2 regions of the Ureibacillus sp. GCM10028918 genome follow, and region 2 is predicted to be linked to the other one. Evidence: riboswitches for the same ligand, from Rfam matches in the RefSeq annotation. Region 2 holds a riboswitch; the other holds the start of a gene.
What was found. A riboswitch is a leader RNA that binds a small molecule or an ion and turns the genes downstream of it on or off. The one in region 2 is predicted to bind FMN.

Region 1: another riboswitch for FMN. It lies ahead of ACFQU5_RS04190 (ECF transporter S component); the one in region 2 lies ahead of ribE (riboflavin synthase).

The regions. Positions count from the first base shown of each region.
Region 1 is NZ_JBHTFK010000005.1:172,943-183,998, forward strand. Features, by position in the region: gene ACFQU5_RS04150 (YpbB family protein) at 1-212, opposite strand, end outside; gene ACFQU5_RS04155 (ferredoxin) at 318-566, shown strand; gene ACFQU5_RS04160 (DUF1129 family protein) at 605-1,276, opposite strand; gene ACFQU5_RS04165 (PadR family transcriptional regulator) at 1,260-1,601, opposite strand; gene ACFQU5_RS04170 (enoyl-ACP reductase FabI) at 1,890-2,666, shown strand; gene ACFQU5_RS04175 (peroxiredoxin family protein) at 2,738-3,439, opposite strand; gene glnA (type I glutamate--ammonia ligase) at 3,590-4,924, opposite strand; gene ACFQU5_RS04185 (MerR family transcriptional regulator) at 4,975-5,376, opposite strand; gene ACFQU5_RS04190 (ECF transporter S component) at 5,803-6,381, opposite strand; FMN riboswitch at 6,655-6,826, opposite strand; gene ACFQU5_RS04195 (hypothetical protein) at 6,939-8,198, opposite strand; gene ACFQU5_RS04200 (RNA polymerase sigma factor SigX) at 8,198-8,734, opposite strand; gene ACFQU5_RS04205 (ATP-binding protein) at 9,025-10,803, opposite strand; gene ACFQU5_RS04210 (response regulator transcription factor) at 10,796-11,056, opposite strand, start outside.
Region 2 is NZ_JBHTFK010000032.1:20,027-31,082, forward strand. Features, by position in the region: gene ACFQU5_RS16230 (hypothetical protein) at 262-480, opposite strand; gene mutY (A/G-specific adenine glycosylase) at 549-1,604, opposite strand; gene ACFQU5_RS16240 (metal-dependent hydrolase) at 1,745-2,731, shown strand; gene ACFQU5_RS16245 (YfhJ family protein) at 2,962-3,237, opposite strand; gene ACFQU5_RS16250 (YfhH family protein) at 3,239-3,568, opposite strand; gene recX (recombination regulator RecX) at 3,561-4,370, opposite strand; gene ACFQU5_RS16260 (polysaccharide deacetylase family protein) at 4,533-5,324, shown strand; gene ribH (6,7-dimethyl-8-ribityllumazine synthase) at 5,360-5,827, opposite strand; gene ribB (3,4-dihydroxy-2-butanone-4-phosphate synthase) at 5,861-6,487, opposite strand; gene ribE (riboflavin synthase) at 6,505-7,143, opposite strand; FMN riboswitch at 7,263-7,395, opposite strand; FMN riboswitch at 7,525-7,658, opposite strand; gene rlmD (23S rRNA (uracil(1939)-C(5))-methyltransferase RlmD) at 7,854-9,215, shown strand; gene ACFQU5_RS16285 (CPBP family glutamic-type intramembrane protease) at 9,274-10,065, opposite strand; gene ACFQU5_RS16290 (DUF1648 domain-containing protein) at 10,095-11,056, opposite strand, start outside.

The DNA of each region.
Region 1 (11,056 bases), on a different contig from region 2:
TATTGGTCTTCTATTAATACAGACAATTCCTTATCATACATATTTCTCGATAACTTTGGTAAAATCCCGAAATAATTATGTAAATGATAAATCCCAACATCCTGCACGGTTTGACCAGAGCGTTTTCCTCTAAGTAAATGGAATGGTGCAGAGATGGACCGTTCCTGGTTAAAATTGTAGAAAATTTGTAAAAGAATTTGATGGAAAATCAAAATCAACCCCCCATTTCAAACTATTAGGTTGAAAAGTAAATTAAACAGATTTAGAATAGATGAGAAGCTTTAATTGGAAGCGCACGTGAAAAAGGAGAGAAAAACATGCCAAAATTTACAATCGTAGATAAAGATACATGTATTGCTTGTGGCGCTTGTGGTGCTGCAGCCCCAGATATTTATGATTATGATGATGAAGGAATCGCCTTCGTTATTATTGATGATAACATGGGTACAACCGAAGTACCAGAAGATTTACTAGAAGACATGCAGGATGCATTTGAAGGCTGCCCTACTGATTCAATCAAAGTTGCTGAAGAATCATTCGAAGGCGACCCATTAAAATATGAATAATGAAAAGAGGTTGGCAAGCTGAGTCCAACCTCTTTTTTTTACTTCGATTCTCGTGATTTTTTATACAAAAATGCAGCTAATAAAAAGAAACAGCCTAGACCAAATTGAACTAAGTAAGATATTGTAATGGTTGGTCCAAATGGTTCTACAATGAAATTCACACTAACTCCACTTACGAACAATAGAGCAAAAAGCAACCCAAGCAACCAATTAACTTTATTTTTCTTCCTTTTCTCTTCAAACGCATTTCTTTTAATAATGCCAAATAGAAAGTAAAGCAATACGACCACACTAGAAATTAAGAGCACTCCCGCAAGCAGTAGAGATCCTGAATGAATCGTTTGATTCTGCTTTGTGATTAATGGGAATAGACCTCCAATTGCCAAGTACCAGCCAAATAATGTAAATACCATTTCAAGTATAAAATCGAGCATATCCTTAAAAGATTCTTTTGGCAGAGTTTTAATAATTTCTTCTGCCAGCTCCTTTGGTGATTTACCAAAGACATCCTCTGCCTTCTTTCCTTCCCTTTGTGCCTCTAATAAATGATCCAACATTTCAAGCAGTACTTCTTCTGTCGCTCGTTCACCTTTCAATGCATTTGTTCGAATATAGACAAGCATATTTTCGTAATACTCTTGATTTTCGGGCGTTAAGATTTTACGTTTCTCATTATTTTGCTGAACGAGTTCTTTAACGGTTACTTGCATCCTCATCACCTCTTAATATTTTTGTAATCGGGGCGTTTAATAGAAACCATTCATTTCGAATTAAATCCAGGTTTTCCTTCCCTTCTTTTGTTAAGGAATAATATTTTCTATTTGGTCCACTATCTGATGGACGCATCGTACCTATAATCCACTTACTCTTTTGCAACCTTAATAATACGGGATATATCGTTCCTTCACTGATATCTTTTAAACCGTAAGCCTGCAATTTCTGGGATAATTCGTACCCATATATCTCTTCTTTTTCGATGATGGCTAATACGCAACCATCCAAGATTCCCTTTAATAGCTGGCTTCGAATGGACAAATCATTCACCTCACTGTCCCACTTTTTCAAATAACTAGTTTAGCGCCAAGCCCTTTATCGTTTCCCTAGATCAATTTAGAAAGCTTTACGTTATTTTATCTGACACAAGCTATCTTGCTATATAAAGTAGTTAAGTACAGTATATTGCAATGCAACATAGCGATCAACTACTTTGTATTACAAGTTACTACTCTCTTCTTGATTTTTGTCTATTGAACTGTTAAACTCAACATTAGTAGTTGGTACTAATAACTGATGTAAAATTTATTTAGCAAAGGGGATCCTCGGATGGATTTATTACAATTGAAAGACAAGAATATTGTTGTAATGGGCGTTGCCAATGAACGAAGCATTGCATGGGGAATTGCAAAAAAACTTCTTGAAGTTGGAGCAAACGTTATTTTCACTTACCGTAAAGAGCGTTCAAAAGGGAAAATTGAAAAGGTATTAGAAAATTATACAGACTATAACACAGCAGTAATTGAATGTGATGTTAATAGCGATGAAAGCATTGAAAAAGCATTTTCGCAAATCGGAGAACAGTTTGGTACAATACACGGGATTGTACATTCAGTTGCTTTTGCCCATGCAGAGGACCTGAAAAATCGCTTTGTAGAAACAACTCGTGAGGGCTATGCATTCGCACAGGATACAAGTGCCTACTCATTAGTGGCAGTAGCCAATGCCGCACGTCCATTTATGACTGAAGGTGGCTCGATTGTAACAATGAGTTACTTAGGAGGTCAACGCGTTCTTGATGGATATAATGTAATGGGGGTTGCGAAGGCAGCACTTGAAGCAGCTATGCGTTACCTTGCAGCGGATCTTGGAGCAGAAGGAATTCGTGTAAATGCCATTTCAGCAGGGGCAATTCGTACTTTAGCTGCAAAAGGTGTACCAAGCTTCAACACGATTCTTCATAAAATCGAAGAGACATCACCACTAAAACGCAATACCAACCAGGAAGAAGTAGCAGATATGACTCTTGTAATGCTGAGTGCCCTATCACGTGGGGTTACAGGCGAAACAATATTCGTGGATTCTGGTTACAATATTTTAGGTTAATTTTTAGGACTAGCGATTGCAGTACGCAAAAGCTAGTCCTATTTTTTGGCAACTAATAATGATTAGTATTGCTAAAGCAGTTTCTCAACTAATAATTCCTCCGTGACCGGTCCTAAAATTTGCTCAACGACCATTCCCTGTTCATCAATGATCAGACTTGTTGGAAGAGTAAGGACCTCGTAGTTAAATAAAACATCCCCTTTTTCATCTAATAAAATAGGGAAACTGATACCGAATTCCTGGACAAACTGCTTGACTATATCCGTATTCGACTCTTTATCAGTAGCATTAACAGCAAGAATCTCTACATTCCCCATAGCTGCATGTTCGTCATAGAAATTTTGCATAGCAGGCATTTCCTCTACACACGGTATACACCACGTAGCCCAAAAGTTGATCACAACCTTTTTCCCTTTAAAGTCCGACAATCTCACTTTATCTTCAGCTAAACTTCTCAGTTCGAAATTAGGTGCTGCAACACTTATAGTACGGGTTCCTGTGTCTTGTTCAAATTGTTGGTTATGTTCTTCATCTGTAGCAGAATCAGAAACTTCTGGTTCTTCAACTGATTGGTACTCATCCGTCCCCTTTTCGGTATTGACGGATACACTTTGGTCAAGGGGCTGTCCTTGTTCAACAAGTGAAGAAGTTTCCAATTCTTCACCTACCATTTGTCTCTCTTTTACAATATATATATTTGTTGCAATTGTATAAATCACCCCTGCCAAAATGAGTAATGAGATGCATATCGTTACGATTTTCTTTGAGGGCAAACTATTCACCTACTTTCAAACTTATACTTCTACAAGTATATGAGTGAAGTCTTGTAAAATGAGAGAAGTTTAAGTGACGTTTCCCTTAATTGTATTGGAGATGCAAAAAAACCGCCTCAGAGAAAGAGACGGTTTCCATGCATGATCATATTAATACATTTTTAAATATTGATCGCGTTCCCAAGGATGAACGGCAGTACGGAACATATCGAATTCAATTTCTTTTGCTTCTTTGAAGTTAGAATAGATGTGCTCTCCAAGTGCTGATTTGATTACTTCATCTTCTTCTAAGTAAGAAAGAGCTTCATGTAGAGAACCTGGCAAGCTCTCAATTCCGTTTTCTTTTAACTCGGCAGAATTCATCACATAGATATTGCGATCTACTGGTGCCGGTGGTGTTAAACCATTACGGATTCCATCTAAACCTGCTTCTAGAAGAACGGCTAAAGCCAAGTATGGGTTAGCTGCTGGGTCTACTGAACGCAATTCAACACGTGTAGATAGACCACGAGATGCCGGGATACGGATTAATGGTGAACGATTGCGGGCTGACCAAGCGATGTAACATGGCGCTTCGTATCCTGGTACCAAACGTTTATAAGAGTTTACTAATGGGTTGGTTACCGCTGTGAATGCTTTTGCGTGTTTCATGATTCCAGCCATGAACGAACGTGCAGTATCTGATAATTGCAACTCTGCATCTTCATCGAAGAACACGTTTTTGTCGCCACTAAATAATGAAAGATTCGCGTGCATTCCAGATCCGTTGACACCAAATAATGGTTTTGGCATGAATGTTGCATGTAAACCATGTTTACGGGCAATTGTTTTAACAACTAACTTGAATGTTTGAATGTTGTCGCAAGCTTCTACTGCGTTTGCATATTTGAAGTCAATTTCGTGTTGACCAGGAGCTACCTCATGATGAGATGCTTCGATTTCAAAGCCCATTTCCTCTAGTTCCAACACGATATCACGACGGCAGTTTTCGCCAAGGTCAGTTGGCGCTAAGTCGAAGTAACCACCATCATCATTCAATTCCAATGTTGGCTCGCCTTTTTCATCTAATTTAAATAAGAAGAATTCTGGCTCAGGTCCTAAGTTAAAGCTAGTGAAGCCTAACTCTTCCATGTTAGCTAATACGCGTTTTAAGTTTGCTCGTGGATCTCCTGCGAATGGTGTGCCATCTGGATTTGTAATGTCACAGATTAGTCGAGCTACTTTCCCTTTTTCAGCAGTCCATGGGAAGATTACAAATGTATCTAAGTCTGGCTTTAAGTACATATCAGATTCTTCAATACGTACGAAACCTTCAATTGATGAACCATCGAACATCATTTTGTCATCTAATGCTTTGTCTAATTGGCTTAATGGAATTTCTACGTTTTTAATAGTACCCAGGATGTCGGTAAATTGTAGACGAATGTATTTTACACCCTCATCTTTAACGATTTGTTTAATGTCTTCTTTTGTGTACTTAACCAATTAATCCACTCTCCTAATATTATAAATTATTAAAAAATTCAAAATATAATTTACTCACCCTTCGCTTGGAAAAAGCGAGATAAATCTCCTTGTCTTAATGAAGCCTTTTGCATAATTTGTGCTTGCTGCATCTCTTCACGCAATATCGCGCGAAGCTCTGAATCTGAAATTGCCATTTTATTGGAGGATTTAACATGGTTGTTATTGTTTTTTCTCATATCGAATACTTTTTTTATTCCTGCCATGTTAATTCCCTGGTCAAGAAGTTCTCGAATTTCTAATAATGCATCTACATCGTCAAGTGAGAACATTCTACGATTACCCTCGGATCTTGCAGGTTCAATTAGCTTATGTTCTTCGTAATACCGAATTTGCCTCGCAGTTAACTCCGTTAATTGCATAACCATGCTAATAGGGAGTAACGGCATTGCTCTTCGAAACTCTCGACTCATCCACATCGCCTCCCTTTCATACGTTTATTCTAATCTATGTTATTTATAATATCAATACTATGTTAGAAAAAATAACATACAAAAATTAGATTTTATTCATCTAATTTTTAGATGAAACAGAAAACCTACAGACTGTAAGGTTTACAAGGTCCGATCGATGAGTTTACTGATTTTTCTAAGTAGTTGTTTTGCCATATGTAAGTTTACAAGGAGCTTTCATTTGGTGTTAGAAATGTTTTTTCTCTTATTTTCAAGCTATCCGAAGCACCAAGACACACCTCGATACCTTTTTTTCTATATTCATCTCATAATTTGGTTCCAAAACTACTACAGACTGCTTTTCACAAACTCTATCCCTAATTTAACAACAAAAAAGCCGCTCATTAAGTCGTTTTAGTCGACTTAATGAACAGCTTCGAAATCTATTTATAATAAATATTGTGCTCTTTGATTTTCGATCCATACTTTCATGGTACGGAACAGCAAAATCACAATAACCATGAGCATAATACCTTTAATCATATTAAATGGCAGAATCCCTAATACAATCGTTTCTTTCATATCAAAACTACCCCATCCAAGGAAGTAAGTATACATAGGTAAAAACGCTACATAATTTAATAGACTCATACCTACTGACATGATTACTGTACCAGCCACTAGACCAAAGCTTAACCCTTTAATTGTAGGGAACTTTTTATAGATATAGTAGACAGGCAGAATGAATAAAAGACCTGTTGCAAAGTTTGCCATATGCCCTACCGGAACTCCTGTTGGTGTACCGGAAAAAATCCAGTCTAAAATGTTTTTGAATAATTCTACTAAAATACCAGCAACCGGTCCCATTGTAATTGTAGCAATTAATGCAGGAACATCACTGAAATCAATTTGTAAAAATACCGGAAACCACGGCAACGGAAAATTAAGTAGCATTAGTATGAATGAGATACTACTTAACATTGCGACTGTGACGAATGAACGCAACTTGAGCTTTTGATTTACCATCATAATCTCTCCTCTTTGCTGATTCAACTAAGCTAGAAGAAAGGACAGCCTTTCAATTATTCATTTTCAATGAACATAATAAAATCCCCTACGCAAATTAGCATAAGGGAGAGTTTAGGCACATTGAAAAAAAGAGAAATTGCACGTTAAATGAGCATCGCATTCTAAGCTAAAAAAAGATACTCAAAAAATAGTATAGTAAATACGTAATTATCGCATTTGCAATACTTTTTTTACGCACAGCTTCCTTTAAATAACGAAAAGAGACCGTACCTTCACCTTCTCCCATCCAGACTATACTGTCGGCTTTGGAATCGCACCAAATCCTGCTCATAATAAGCTCGCGGGCTGAAGAAACTTTATGCAAAATCCTCCAAGTTAATGGTCAGAAATTGCAGCTTCTATTACCGCCGATCGGGAATTTCACCCTGCCCCGAAGATGAATCAATATTAAATTTTATGTTACAGTCTCATTATATCTTGATTTTGAGATGATGTAAAGATGGAAAATAAGTTAATCCTACTCAACTACTAGACATTTTTCGGTATGGTAACTATTATCGATAAACTGTCCAATAAGAAATTTCATTTGCTCCAATCGGCTTAGGAAGTACTGTTGAAAAATCAAACCCTTGCCATTCGGTTTGTACTACATTTTCAAATTGTACATTCATATCAAAACTCGCTGCAGTCAACAAAATCCCCTCAATCATTTGCATCGCTTGCACGCCATCAAAACTATCCAGATCAACTTCTTCAGTGAATCTGACGGTCACTAATTGATTTTCAACCGTTACTTCATAATCTATTCCCGGTAAAATGACGGACTTGTATATATCATTCGTTTCTTCTTTCATAGCAATAATTGCTTCATCTACAGCAGAGAAGGCTTCTCTAAAATTTGGAGCCAAATAGGTTGTACCGTCACTTTGTGTATGCCTAAAGTAATTATATTGAGTTGTCTCGCTATTTAGAGCAATCGGCGTACTGGGTTCCCCCACTTCACTAAAAACAAAAGCAGAACCTTCTTCATTTAATAAAGCAACTTCATCATATGAATAACTAAAAGTATCAATTAATGATGCGAAATACGTTGTTAGCGTTCCGGATGCCATATCATATTGTTGATCGTGTGGTAAAGTATGGATTACTCCATCACCTAATTCAGTAATTGTCCCGGCATACGGATGATATTCCGTAAAACCTATTGCACTTTCGTTAAACAGAGGTGCGTAACGATTATAGAGTTCCACTCCTGTTGGCGTAACATTGCCAAAATCCTTTTGAATTATGTCATCTGGAATTAATACAGTGATGGGCAAGCTATCCGCAGCATCACTAGCCAATCCTAATTTAAACACTGTTTTCCCCTCAATCTCTTCAGGGTAAGCAGCCGTACGAAGATCTCCCCCCTCCGTATTCATCATACTCATTGCCGACTCTTCTGTTGTCGATTCAGTAATCTTCATTTCTTTTTGCATACCGCTCATATCACTAGATTCAGATGTAACTGCACTTTCCTCAGCAGAATCGGATGAAGAAGGTAGATTCATAAATGAAGGTACCAGGATAGCCAGTAATAAGACAGCAGCGATTGAAACGGCAATTGGCACCCAAGTCAACTTTTTCCGTTGTTTCGGTTTTTGTGTATTAGTATTAGTATTAGTATTAGTATTAGTACGTAAAGGCTCCTCATCAAAAAGACCGTCCTCTTTTAAACGTTTAAAAACGTCTTCTTTAGAACGTTGATCATGAATCTTTGGTACTTTTCCCAGTAAGTCTTCTATTTTGCCATCTTCCCATTTATCATGATTCATCAGTGATTTGCCTCCTTTGCTTCAGACGTATTTACCAATATTTCACGTAGCTTATTGATGGCTCGATGCTGTGTTGTTTTAACCTTGCCTTCTGTCCAATTTAAAATTGTAGCTGTTTCAGCAATCGATAATTCCTGAAAATATCGCATAATAATGACCATTTTTTGATCCCCTGTACATTTTTCCAATGCCTCTAATAATTCACGCATTTCATCATTCAACTCGGTTAATATATCCGGAGATTTTATAGGAGAAACCAGATTGTCCGTCTCCCAATCGAACGCATCAAAAGCATGTGAGGAACGGACCGCACTTTTCCTGAAATAGTCTATTGCTACATTTTTGGCAATGGCAAATAGCCATGTTTTTTCAGAGCTTTTCCCTTCAAATCGCTCATAAGATTTTAATACCCTCACATAAACCTCATGGGATAAATCTTCTGCAACCGAACGATTTTTGACCATATAAATTAAAAATTGGAACACATCCTGATGGTATAAATCATACAAACGATGGAATATGGATTCTTTCACCATGCCACCCCCGTTCTTATAAAATTTGTCGTATTCGAAGTAAAATAGTTTCAGGAAAATTGTGCCCTCTTCCACTATTTCAAAAAGCATTAGCATGACGGTACTAATTGAAATTATTATCAAAAAATGGAGTTTATACAAAAAGGGTATCCCTAAAGTCATATTCACATACTACTTTAGAGATACCCCAACTTTACAGCCAAGCAAGGTTTTAAATTTCCTAAATGCATAAATGCAACTTCCACTTATCTCATAAGGGCAACTGTAATAAGGCAAGATTACTGATAATATTTTTATAAAGGCAGATAGAAAGTAAAGGTTGTTCCGTGTCCCACTTCACTATCCACACGAATATTTCCTTTGTGCGCTTCCACAATATTTTTTGCAATGGCAAGTCCCAGGCCAGTTCCACCTTTAGAGCGTGTCCTCGCTTTGTCCGCTTTATAAAAGCGTTCAAAAACATAAGGTAAATCCTCGCGCGGAATTCCTTCGCCAGTATCCGCTACCTGGATTTTCGCAAAGGATGATAGTTCTTGTTCTAAAGAGACGGTTACACTACCCTCTGTAGGCGTATGTCGTATCGCGTTATCAATCAAATTCGTAAGCACTTGTTCAATTCGATCCTCATCCATACTAATTTGTACATTTTCAGCAAGACCTGTCTTAAATTGCAATTCGACTTTTTTTTCTTTCGCCACTTGAGTGAACTTCTGAGTAATCCGTTCAATCACGGGAACTACTTGAACTTCATCTTTATAAAGCGTTGTGTGGCCATTCTCCATTCTAGCTAAATCAAGTAAATCATTCACTAGTCGGCCCATTCGCTGCGATTCATCATAAATAATTCGTGTTATTTCATTACGTTCTTCTTCATCAGAAACAACATCATCCAGTAAAGCTTCCGAATATCCCTGCAGCATTGCAATTGGTGTACGAAGCTCATGGGATACATTGGCGATAAAATCTGAACGCAACTTTTCTAAACGTAATCGCTCCGTCATGTCTCGAATAACGGCAATGGCTCCTCGTATTGATTGTTCGCTATTTTTCAAAGGACTAATTGTAATGCGGTAATAGGAACCATCGATTTCAATGTCTTCATCTAGCTTATCTTCAAAACTTAGAACGTGCTCCAACATTTCAACAATTTCTTGAGGAATCGGGTGAGTATTTTCATCTTTTTTTCCGATAAACCATTTTTGAAGTAATTTATCCGCTGGTGGATTGCTCAGGAGAATTGTTCGATCACGGTTAAATGTAATCACACTATCTGTCATGGATGTTAATACACTAGCTAATTGCTCTTTTTCTTGATTGATTACTTCCAAATGATGCTTTAATTGACGTCCCATTTGGTTAAAAGCAACGGCTAATTGCCCAATTTCATCATTTTGTGTTGTAGGCAGGGTTTCATCGAATTTTCCTTTCGCCAGTTCAAAGGCATGCTCACGCATTTTTCGAAGTGGCCATGTGATGCGTGAAGAAAGGAAAAAGGCAAAAAATGTTGTTAATACAAACGCGATAAAAGCTGAAAGAAAGACAATTTTTGTTGTTTCTTGAGATGTTTGATGGAGCGCACTTGGATTTTGGTAGATAAAGATTGCACCATGTACTTTATCATCGCTTTTTAAAGGATAGCTTAATACAATATAAGTTTCCATTTTACCTTCTTCCAACTGTGACGGTAAAATCATGCGATCCAAAATCGGTTCCGTAGATTCGAAAATTTCATTGAAATTTTTATTCTTTAATATATTATTTTGAATCTCTGTACTATTTAAACCGGTTTGAAAGGCAGATACGACGTCTCTCTCCTGTGAAACGATAAAAGCATTCGTATCTTCCGTAATCATTTCATTAATAATTTCATCGGTTAACTGTTCCAAGTCGTAATTATCAACGATACTGGCAATTGTTGAGGCAGTTTGCCTTAAGGAAATATCTGCTTGTTCTTGGTGGTAATCTTCCAGAAACTCCAGCATCAATACAGTAAAGACGAATAATACAAACGAAACGAGAAGCAATATGGTTAACCATAGCTTCCCGACAATACTGCTTATTATCCTATTCATTCACAACCTCAAATTTGTAACCTACGCCCCAAACAGTAACAATCATACTTGCTGCATCTTCTGATACACGATTTAGCTTTTCGCGCAATCTCTTGACGTGTGTATCAACTGTACGTAAATCTCCGAAGAAATCGTAATGCCATACTTCTTTTAATAGTTGCTCACGATCAAATACTTTGTCTGGAGCTTTGGCTAAGAAATATAATAACTCATATTCTTTTGGCGTTAAGTTCACTTCTGTTCCGTCTGCAGA
Region 2 (11,056 bases):
GTATCAACATCGCTTGGTGAAATTTATGTCCCATGTAAAATTTCAATCTTCTAGCAACTATTAGGTTTATTATAGCAATGGTTATCAAAAACTTGTAGCTTGAAGAACATATTTTTCAAATAACTTTGGAAAAAACAGATTATTATGTAATTTGATATGTAATTTATACATTTGCTTATCTAAAAAATTAAGGTATAGACATTAAATGTCTATACCTAAAAGTGAATTCACTTTATTTATACTCGAGTTAGGGTGACTTTCTTAGAAGTCGTTGTTGTTATTGTTGTTATTGTTGTTATTGTTGTTGTTGCGTTGGTTGTTTTGTTGATTTTGTTTTTGGTTTTGTTGACGAGCTTGTTGGAAATCTTGGTCTACAGCAAACTCTTCATTGTTGTTGAAGTTGTTGTTGTTGTTATTGTTGTTGTTGTTGTTGTTGTTACGGTTATTACGGTTGTTGTTGTTATTGTTGTTGTTAGCCATTTGTTATCACCTCCGTGAAATTATTGTGGACGGAAGGAAACGAGTTTATTCGACATTTTAAAATTAAGTTAATTCAGAACATTCAAAATCTTCAACATTGGTACTGGCATAGGCAAAGTTTTTATTTGTTCAATTGTAAGAAAGACTACATCATCTGGCAGCTCCATTTTTTGTAGAACTTGTACCTGCATACATTCCATTTCCCATGTTAGATGTGAGAAGATATGCTTAAACCTGAGTAATTCTTTATCTTCATATTCAAGGATTTCAACATTATAATTTTGCTGGAAGGTTTCATCGCTAATGCCGTTTTCATTGATCTCAATCATCGGAAATTGCCACATATCCGCCAATAACCCTGTACTTGGGCGCTTTTCAACTAAGTATCGTCCTTCCTGGTCAACTGCTACGAAAACATTAAATTTTACTTTTTTTGTTTTTACTTTTTTCGATTTAATGGGCAATTGATCTGCATTTCCTTCATTAAAAGCAGTGCAATAATCTCTTACTGGGCACAGTAAACACTTTGGAGATGTTGGTGTACATATCATCGAACCCAAATCCATCAATGCTTGATTGAAATCGCCTGGATATTGTTCATCAATTAACATCTCCACTGCTTCTTCAAATACTTTTCTAGTTTTAGGCAAGGCAATATCCTCTTCAATATGCAATACCCGACTTAGTACACGCATAACATTACCGTCTACGGCATGCTCCGCCTTTTGATAGGCAATGCTTAAAATTGCACCTGCCGTATATGGTCCTACCCCTTTTAGCTTCGAGATGTCATGGCGATTATCAGGGACTATCGAGTTATATCTTTCCACGACTTCCTTCACACCTGCTTGTAAATTTCTTGCGCGGGAATAATAACCAAGACCTTCCCACATTTTTAATAATTCCTCCTGAGGTGCATAGGCAAGATCTTGTATAGTTGGATACTTCTCTAAAAAGCGATTGTAGTAAGGAATTACTGTATCGACTCTTGTTTGTTGGAGCATTACCTCTGAAACCCATATTTTATAAGGATCGGATGTGTGTCTCCATGGCAAATCACGTTTCTCATTGTTGAACCATTCCACTAAATGGTGTCGAAATTCTTTTTTATATTGATATTTCATTCTATCCTCCGATAAAATTCGATTTTAAATTATAAAATTCGGGTATATTAGTATTATCAAGTTAATGATATTGGGTATTCAATTTAAATAAACCTGGCAAATTTATGGCCAAATCCTCCAAATACGAGGAGTTGATAATTTTGGATTCGGGCACTCATCTAGTCATGGGCGTTGCTTTGGGCGGGTTAGCTTTAGCAGACCCAGTTGTAGCGAATAATACGATGGGATTCGCTGCCGTCATGGCAGGTACGATTATTGGTTCACAGGCGCCAGATATTGATACAGTATTAAAATTGCGAAATAATGCCGTTTATATTCGCCATCATCGCGGAATTACACATTCTATTCCAGCTGTCATTTTATGGCCTATAGCGATTACTGCCATATTAAGCTTCATATTCCAGGATGCGAACATCTTACACCTATGGCTCTGGACTTTCCTTGCCGTCTTTCTACATGTATTTGTAGATATTTTCAATGCCTATGGTACACAAGCCCTCAGACCATTTTCAAAGAAATGGGTGGCACTCGGTGTAATTAATACGTTTGACCCCATCATTTTCGGAATCCATTGTATTGGAATTTTACTTTGGGCATTTGGCTTCAATCCAGTAACAACATTCTCTTTCATGTATTTAATCATCTTTGGCTATTACATTTTACGTTTTGTATTGCAGGGGGCAGTAAAAAAAGCAGTTCATCATGCTATTCAAGACGAAGACTATGTAATCGTTGCACCAACAATGCGTTTTTTCAATTGGCGTGTTGCAGCTAAATCAAAAACCCATTATTACGTTGGTCGTGCATACGGTAGAACCATCAACATCTATGACAAATTTGAAATTCATCCGCTTCCTAATACACCACTTGTTGAAAAAGCACTCAAAGATTCAAATTTAAGTGCATTCCTATCATTCTCTCCACTATATCGATGGGAAATTTCAGAGCTTGAGAGCGGGTTAACTGAAGTTCGATTAATTGATCTAAGATATCGTAGTAATGATCATTATCCATTTGTTGCAGTAGCTCATCTTGATGAAGAACTTAACATTGTCAATTCTTACACTGGCTGGATCTTTAGCGAAGACAAACTACAACAAAAGCTCCAAATCGGCGCAAGTGACTAAAAGAAAAGCGGAAGGTGCTCGTTCAGCTCCGACAACAACTGGAAGAATCGATAAAAGGACGCTTTTGGTCCTTGCAGACGATTCTAGTTGCGCGAGGAGCTAGCACCTGCAGCTAGACAACGAAAAGCGGAAGGTGCTCGTTCAGCTAGCACCTTCAGCCACACTTTTTTTAAATTTATAAGGAGTTGTTCCATTTAGGAACAACTCCTCTTCTATTATATAGAGTGCGTCTATTGAAGCGTATCATCATTCTCTTCTAAAAGATGTGCATACTTTGGGTTTCTTCCGGCAAATTCATGTATTTTATCGCCATAACTTGTAATCCATTGCTGAATAATTTTTTCTGTATATTCTGCTCCTCGATAATCATAGCCTGCTTTAGCATAAGTAGATTCAAAATCGGACCACAACAACTCTATCCAAGTACGTGCCTTATGGACAGAAAGATTCGGATTTTTCTCAGCAAGAATCTGAGTTAATTGTTCTATTGAATGATTCGCGTTCATGTTATTTCCCTGCCTTCATTGGTAAAAGAATTGAAATCGGCAATGCTTCTTCAAAACGATTACCGCCTAATCGATAGCCCCAAGCAAAGCGGCCTTTCAGATATTCTACTTTAAAAAACTCCCCTGGCGCACCATCAATACGATACATTTCACCCTTAATGATTGTATTTGGATCAATCAGATAGGCTGCAGCCATAGTTGCTTTTCTTTCATAAACTGCATATTCATTTACGATGCCCAGCTGTTCTGCTTTTCTCGCTTTTTCTTTAAGCTTCGCAATTTCGTCTCTTAGTTCGTGTTCAGTCATTTCCGCGTAGCTTTTTTCAGTCATTATTTTCCGTCTCCTTTTCATCTAAAAAGCGGTCGATTACTTCTATTGGAAAACCTTTTTGATATAAGGCTTGTTTTGTTTTCATTCGAAGGTCATTCCCTGTAAGCTTTGAAGCATGTTTTTTCCAAAGCTTATCCCCTTGAATTTCAATCATTTCATACCAATCATCATCTTCTCGCTCCAACTTAATTTGGTCAAGTATTTCGTTTGCAATCGAAAAAGAATATCCTTTTCTAAGTAAGACATCCTGGATTTTTTGCTTTATTTGTATGGGGGTTTTATTTTGGTTTGCCCGTATCGCCTTTTGTGCGAGTTCCATTGCTATAGACAGCTGCTCTTTATGTGTAAATGAATTGAGTACTTTGTTTTGTGTATCTTTATTGATTCCCTTTTTAATTAAATCTTGCTTGATGGCTCTTGGCCCTTTTTTGGCGGTCTTCTTCTTTGTTTCCAAAAGTGCCTTTGAATAGGTTTCATCATTTAAAAAACCTAGCTTTTCCAGTTTTCTAATTGCCTCTAATACGACGGATTCGCCAAAACCTGCATCAAGCAGTTTTTTTTTCACTTCGAATTCACTACGCATTTGGTAGCTTAAAAAGTTCAATGCTCGATTAAATGCTTTTGAAATTTCATCTTCATAGGTAATTTCATCAATATCAAATTGTTCGAGTACTTTTCCTTTCGTTAAGCCAAACTTAATAAGTGTTGATTCATCTACTGCAAATGCATATGTATCATTCAAATATATATTATAACGCTCTGGATTGTTTTTTTGTCGTCCTATTTTAGAAATGACTTGCATACAAACACTCCTTCTAAAGCTAGTATACATGTTTTTTTCGTATGTTTCATTTGAGAAAATTTTAGATATTAATCGTTATACTATATCAACCGAAAATATTATTTTTTAGCATAAAGAAACTGATTTCGCACAATATAAGCATAAAGGAGGCTAAAATTCTTTATGTGGAAACATCACATTTTGGGTTTAACTTTGTGCTCAATTGTTTTTGCTATAGTTTTTATTTTGGTTAAACCAGATGTTGCAAATGCGAACGCGTATCATTGGGGCTTCACTAAATCCAAGGATGGAATGCCTGCAGATGCTGGAGCTCAATTCGAGACAATATTAAAAGAAAACGGTGCTTTTTATAGAGGAGATCCTAATAAAAAAATGATCTATTTAACCTTTGATAGCGGTTTTGAAAATGGATATACAGATTCTATATTAGACACTTTAAAGAAAGAAGAAGTACCAGCGGCCTTTTTCCTGGCTGGTCATTATTTGGAAAGTGCAGATGACTTAGTAAAGAGAATGATCGACGATGGCCATATAATTGGCAACCACTCTTATGGTCACCCCGATATGTCAAAACTGTCGGAAGAAGGCATGTTGAAAGAATGGCACAAATTCGATAAAACCCTAGAAGAAAAAACCGGATTAAAACGTACATATTACGTTCGTCCTCCCAAAGGGATTTTTAGCGAAAAAATGCTGCAACTGGGTAATGAATATGGCTATACCCATATTTTCTGGGATACTGCTTTTGTTGATTGGCATGCAGACGCAAAAGTTGGATGGCAATATGCATATGATGAATTAATGAATCAATTGCATCCAGGTGCACTGATTCTCATGCATACGGTTGCCGAGCATAATGCTGATGCACTTCCGAGGTTTATAAAAGCTGCCAAAAAAGAAGGGTACACATTTGGTTCGTTAGATGATCTAGTGATGGAACAAATGCTGAATTAAGTAAAGGGATTCTCGTTTCGAGAATCCCTTTGTTGTTATTTGAACATTTTTTTCAGGTTGGCCATTTCGATTGCAGATACTGCAGAATCATAACCTTTGTTACCCGCTTTTGTCCCCGCTCTTTCAATCGCTTGTTCGATGTTTTCTGTTGTTACGATTCCGAAGATTACCGGTACATTCGAATTTAAGGATACACTTGCTATCCCTTTTGCCGCTTCATTATTTACATAGTCATAATGAGTTGTTGCACCGCGAATGACAGTACCTAATCCGATAACAGCATCGTATTCACCAGTTTCCACCATTTGTTTTGCGATAAATGGCACTTCGAAAGCTCCGGGCACCCAAGCTAAATCAATGTTTTCTTCGTTAACACCGTGTCTTTTTAGACCATCTAGAGCTCCATCAACTAATTTTGAAGTGATAAAGTCATTAAATCGTCCCACTACAATTCCTATTTTTAAATCTGTCCCGATTAAATTTGCTTCAAATAATTTTCCCATTTTACAAACTCCTCCTAAGTAATACTTCTCTTTTTATTCACCTATTAGAATATTTCGATCTTGTTTTTCAAAGTAGCTGACCAAATCTTCGATGGATATGATTTTTAATTCGTGTTGAGCAGCAAAATTCATCAAACCGTCTAAACGTAGCATGTTCCCGTCATCGCCCATGATTTCACATATTACTCCAGCAGGATAACTACCACAAGCTTTTGCTAAATCAACTGCTGCTTCGGTATGGCCCCTTCTTTCCAGTACTCCATTTGCTTTTGCTATTAATGGGAATACATGACCAGGTCTTCTAAAATGATTCGCTGCACTATTTTCATTGATCATTTGAAGAATGGTAAAAGAACGTTCGTATGCACTGATGCCAGTTGTTGTATCAATATGATCTACACTTACTGTAAATGCAGTTTGATGATTATCCGTATTGTGTTCCACCATTGAAGGCAATTCTAACTTTTTTGCAAGTCCCTCTTCTATGGGTGTACAAATTAACCCACGTCCAAATGTAGCCATAAAGTTAATATTTTCGGGAGTTGCAAATTCCGCTAGAACTACTAAATCCCCTTCATTTTCACGATTTTCATCATCCACTACAATGACGATTTTTCCTGATTTTAAGTCGAGTAAAGCTTCTTCGATTGTATTTAGCATCTTGAACCACCACCTTTTTAGAATCCATTCTGTCTTAAAAAATCCATTGTTAAATTTGAACTTTGTTCAGTCTTATTTAAATGATGCAAAACATACTTTCCAAGCATGTCTGTTTCAATATTGACCATCTCTCCAACACCTTTTCGACCTAAAATTGTCTCTGTGAAAGTATGAGGTATGAGTGAAACCGTGATACTGCTATCTGTTACTTGAAAAATCGTAAGACTAGTTCCATCAATTGTAATTGAGCCCTTTAGAATGCAATTAGTTAAAAGCTGTTTTGCTAATTCAATTTCGATATAAACAGCATTGGAAACAGGTCTCTTACTTTTGATGGTTCCTACTCCATCCACATGGCCTGAAACAAGATGTCCTCCAAATCTGCCATTTGCACTCATTGCTCTCTCCAAATTAACAAAGTCACCCAATTTAAGCGTATGGATCGTTGTTGCCTTGACCGTTTCCGGCATGACATCCACTGTTATTTCTTCTTTGTTAAAACTGGTGATTGTTAGACATACACCATTTACCGCAATGCTATCGCCTAAATGTGCATCTGAAACAATTTTTGACGTTGCAATCGTTAGCTCCATGCTATTCACATCTTTTTTAATGCCCGTCACTTTTCCTTGATCTTCAATAATGCCCGTAAACATCTACTCACCTCTTTCAAACTGGAAAAATAAAAACTCCTTAGCATCCTAAGGAGTTTGGGAGTATTCATGGCATAGTTAAATAAACTCTTTGAAAGTACCATTTTCAAAAAGTGCCATAATTTATCCTTCTCCCATCCAGACTATACTGTCGGCTTTGGACTCTCACCAAATCCTGCTCAAAAGAGCTCACGGGCTTAGAAGATCTACTTCATCACCGTCGATTGGGAATTTCACCCGACCCCGAAGGACATTATTTACTTAAGCATTTTAAATTAAATAAAAAATCCCGTCATTTTGGTTGACGGGATTAGAAAGCACATGAAAAAGATTATAGGAAAATAGACCAATCAAAATTAAAATTTTTATGGTTTTTCTATAATAATGCTCCTTCTCCCATCCAGACTATACTGTCGGCTTTGGATTCACACCAAAATCCTGCTCATAAGAGCTCACGGGCTTAGAAGTTTTACTTCATCACCGTCGATTGGGAATTTCACCCGACCCCGAAGGAATTATTTATTTAATTTGTAACAACGATATCACGAATCCAAAATTTTATCCACTCTACAATATCGCGGACAATTTTTGAGTTCCTTATATCACTTGGCACTATATGAAATATTTATCCATTGGCTTTAGATTTCTCCTTCGCTATAATGGTTAGATGAACTTATTAAAGGACGTGAACGCTTTTGAGCGATAAAGTAATGATGGAAATCGGACAAAAATTTCCTTTAACCATAAAAAGATTAGGAATTAATGGCGAAGGAGTTGGCTTTTATAAACGCAATGTCGTGTTTGTAAAAGGTGCACTGCCAGGCGAAGAAGTAACCGTAAAAGTGTCAAAGGTGCAACGCAATTTTGCCGAAGCTGATATTTTAAATGTTCGGAAAGCTTCAAAAGAGCGACAAGAACCAAGCTGCCCTGTTTATAACGAATGTGGCGGCTGTCAGCTACAGCATCTAACATATGATGGGCAACTAAAAGAAAAACGCGATATGGTCGTACAATCACTAGAAAAGTACGTAAAATCCGTAGCAGAAACGACTGACATTCGACCAACAATTGGAATGGACAATCCTTGGCATTATCGAAACAAAAGCTCCTTCCAAGTACGTAAAGAAGGTAAACGTGTTTATGCAGGACTTTATGCAGAAGGAACAAACAAACTGTTGAATATCAATGACTGTGCTGTTCAGCATCCTTTAACATCGAAAATAACTGTAGCAACACGAAAAATATTGCAAAAACTAAATATCTCCATTTATGATGGAAAAACTTTAGACGGATTAGTAAGAACAATCGTTGTTCGTACTGCTATCCACACTAACGAAACACAAGTATGTTTAGTTACGACAAGAAAAGATATACCGCATAAAGATGAACTAATCGAGCGTATGCTAAAAATCGATCCAAGTATTGTTTCTATTACACAGAATATTAATCGTGAGAAAACATCACTTATTTTTGGTGATGAAACAATTACTCTTTCTGGAAAAGAAACAATTCACGAAAATCTTGGTGAACTAGCATTTGATTTATCTTCTCGTGCTTTCTTCCAGCTAAACCCGGAGCAAACTGTACATTTATATGATGAAATCAAAAAAGCTGCACAGTTAACTGGTAAAGAAAAAGTAGTAGACGCTTATTGTGGTGTAGGAACAATCGGTTTATGGTTGGCACATCAGGCAAAAGAAGTACGTGGTATGGATGTAGTTCCTGAAAGTGTTGATGACGCTAAGAAAAATGCACGCAATCATGGATTTAAGCATGCACGTTATTATACTGGAACAGCAGAAGAGTGGTTAGCAAAATGGAAACATGAAGGATTTATTCCCGATGTTGTAACGGTAGATCCTCCGCGTACAGGACTTGCTCCAAGCTTTATCAAAACAGTAATGAAAATCAAACCTAAACGTTTTGTCTATACCTCTTGTAACCCTTCTACCTTCGCAAAAGACTTACAAGAACTAACGAAAATTTATAATGTGGACTATGTCCAACCTGTTGATATGTTCCCTCAAACAGCACGAGTTGAAATTGTAGCGAAATTAACTCTGAAGAATAAATAATGAACAAAAAGGAACCGTCTTATTTGTAATTGAGGCGGTTCCTTTACTTTTGTGTATGTTAATAAAAAAGCGGAGTAATTAATAATTGTAAAGAAATATGTGTGAACATATGGGCTATTACCGCATACTCGAATCCCTTTTTCCAATAAAGATAACCAAAGAATATGCCACCGATTCCATTAAGTAAAAAACAGCGCACAATTAATAAAGGTGTTAGTTCCCCAAACATCATTTTCGTAGCAGGTAAATGACCCGCTGCAAACATGAAGGAAGCAATCATAAGAGCAATCCAATAATAAATATCCGGCAATCTTTTTTTATTGCGTTTAAAGAGCTTCATCATAATCCATACGAGCATGCTCATGAAGAATAATCTCAGCATGATTTCCTCAAATACGCCGCCATAGAAAATCCCTGCTAGTAAACCCATTAAAGAAAATCCAGTTTGGAGCTCACCAAGGATTTCTATTTTGTTTTGGAAGTAAAATCGGTCCATCACGACTAAAACAAACGCCGCAATTAATCCCAATAAAACTGATAGTAAAACAATTCTAGCCTCTACCTTGATCTTTTCTTTTTGAAAAAATGCGTCCAGGAGTTTTAACGAAAAGCCTGTTTTTCTAGCCAGTTTAATCCCTATAAAGGATAAGACAAATGCAATAACCGATATTTGTACTGAACTTGCTACTAATAATAAGGAATAAGGTATAGGCATAGTCTCCAGCAATCTCTCGTATTCTTGTGGCAATGTGTCTTGCAAGATTTCTATTTGGTAAGGTAATACAAATAACCCGCCAATCAAACAGATGACCGCCAAAAACAGCGATATTTTTAAATCAACCTTTTTCATTTACCACACCCCTTTTCTCACGTACAACACTATAAAAAAGAGATAAATAAAATAACTATCAATGGTAAAAAAACAATAATATATCCGAGCGGATTGGCGAAGTTGAGGGTCCAGCCCACACCAAATCGCTTTTCAACGAAGATAGAAGGGTCATTTTTGTTAAAATAGAACATTCCACCCCTCCAGTATTGATCTTCATTATGATCCATAATCCGAGCTTCAACTGCAGTCTCCACTTCTTTATCCGAACGTCCTACTTTGATTGCAAAGATTAGGGTTCCTATCAATACTAATAGCAAGAAACCAAATGGAATAAAAATCTTCACAGTTCCTTCTCCGATTTCTGGGTGAATCATCATTAATTGGAAATAGCTCATTAACATCGTAATGCCCAATAGGACAATATATAATAACCAACTTGAATATTTTCTTAGAGATAATTGTCTATTACGAGACGATTGCAGTGAAGTTGCACTAAGCTTTATGCCTGATTTTTTAGTTGCTATGTGGATGCCTAAAAACATTAGCTGCATCGTCAATAACACCAGTGACAACTGCATTACTGAAAGTGGCGTTTTGTCTGTAAATGCATCCGCTTCTCCACCTGGCCCCCAGTGTGTCGGAATTCGATCAGGCAAAATGCCATAGTTCATGAATGTGTAGATCATCAATCCAATAGTCGAAAGTATTGGTAATAGATAAACATACCAAGATAACATCTCATCCTGTTTACGAACCGATAAATCGGTAACTTTCATCGGTTTTAAATTCTCCAACCATTTATTTTGCTGTTTTAGCTGTTTCGTTTTCCCGTGATAATATAGATAGAAGGATAAACTTATAAAAATTAGTGAAAATTCGATAATCGCACCGGCTAGCGCAATTTGGTTATCCGGTCGTTCATTACTCAATATCCAAGCAATATAAGATCCTAAAATGATAATTGATAAAAATGCCACACTCATTGAGTAGTGTTTTCTATATTTCTTAA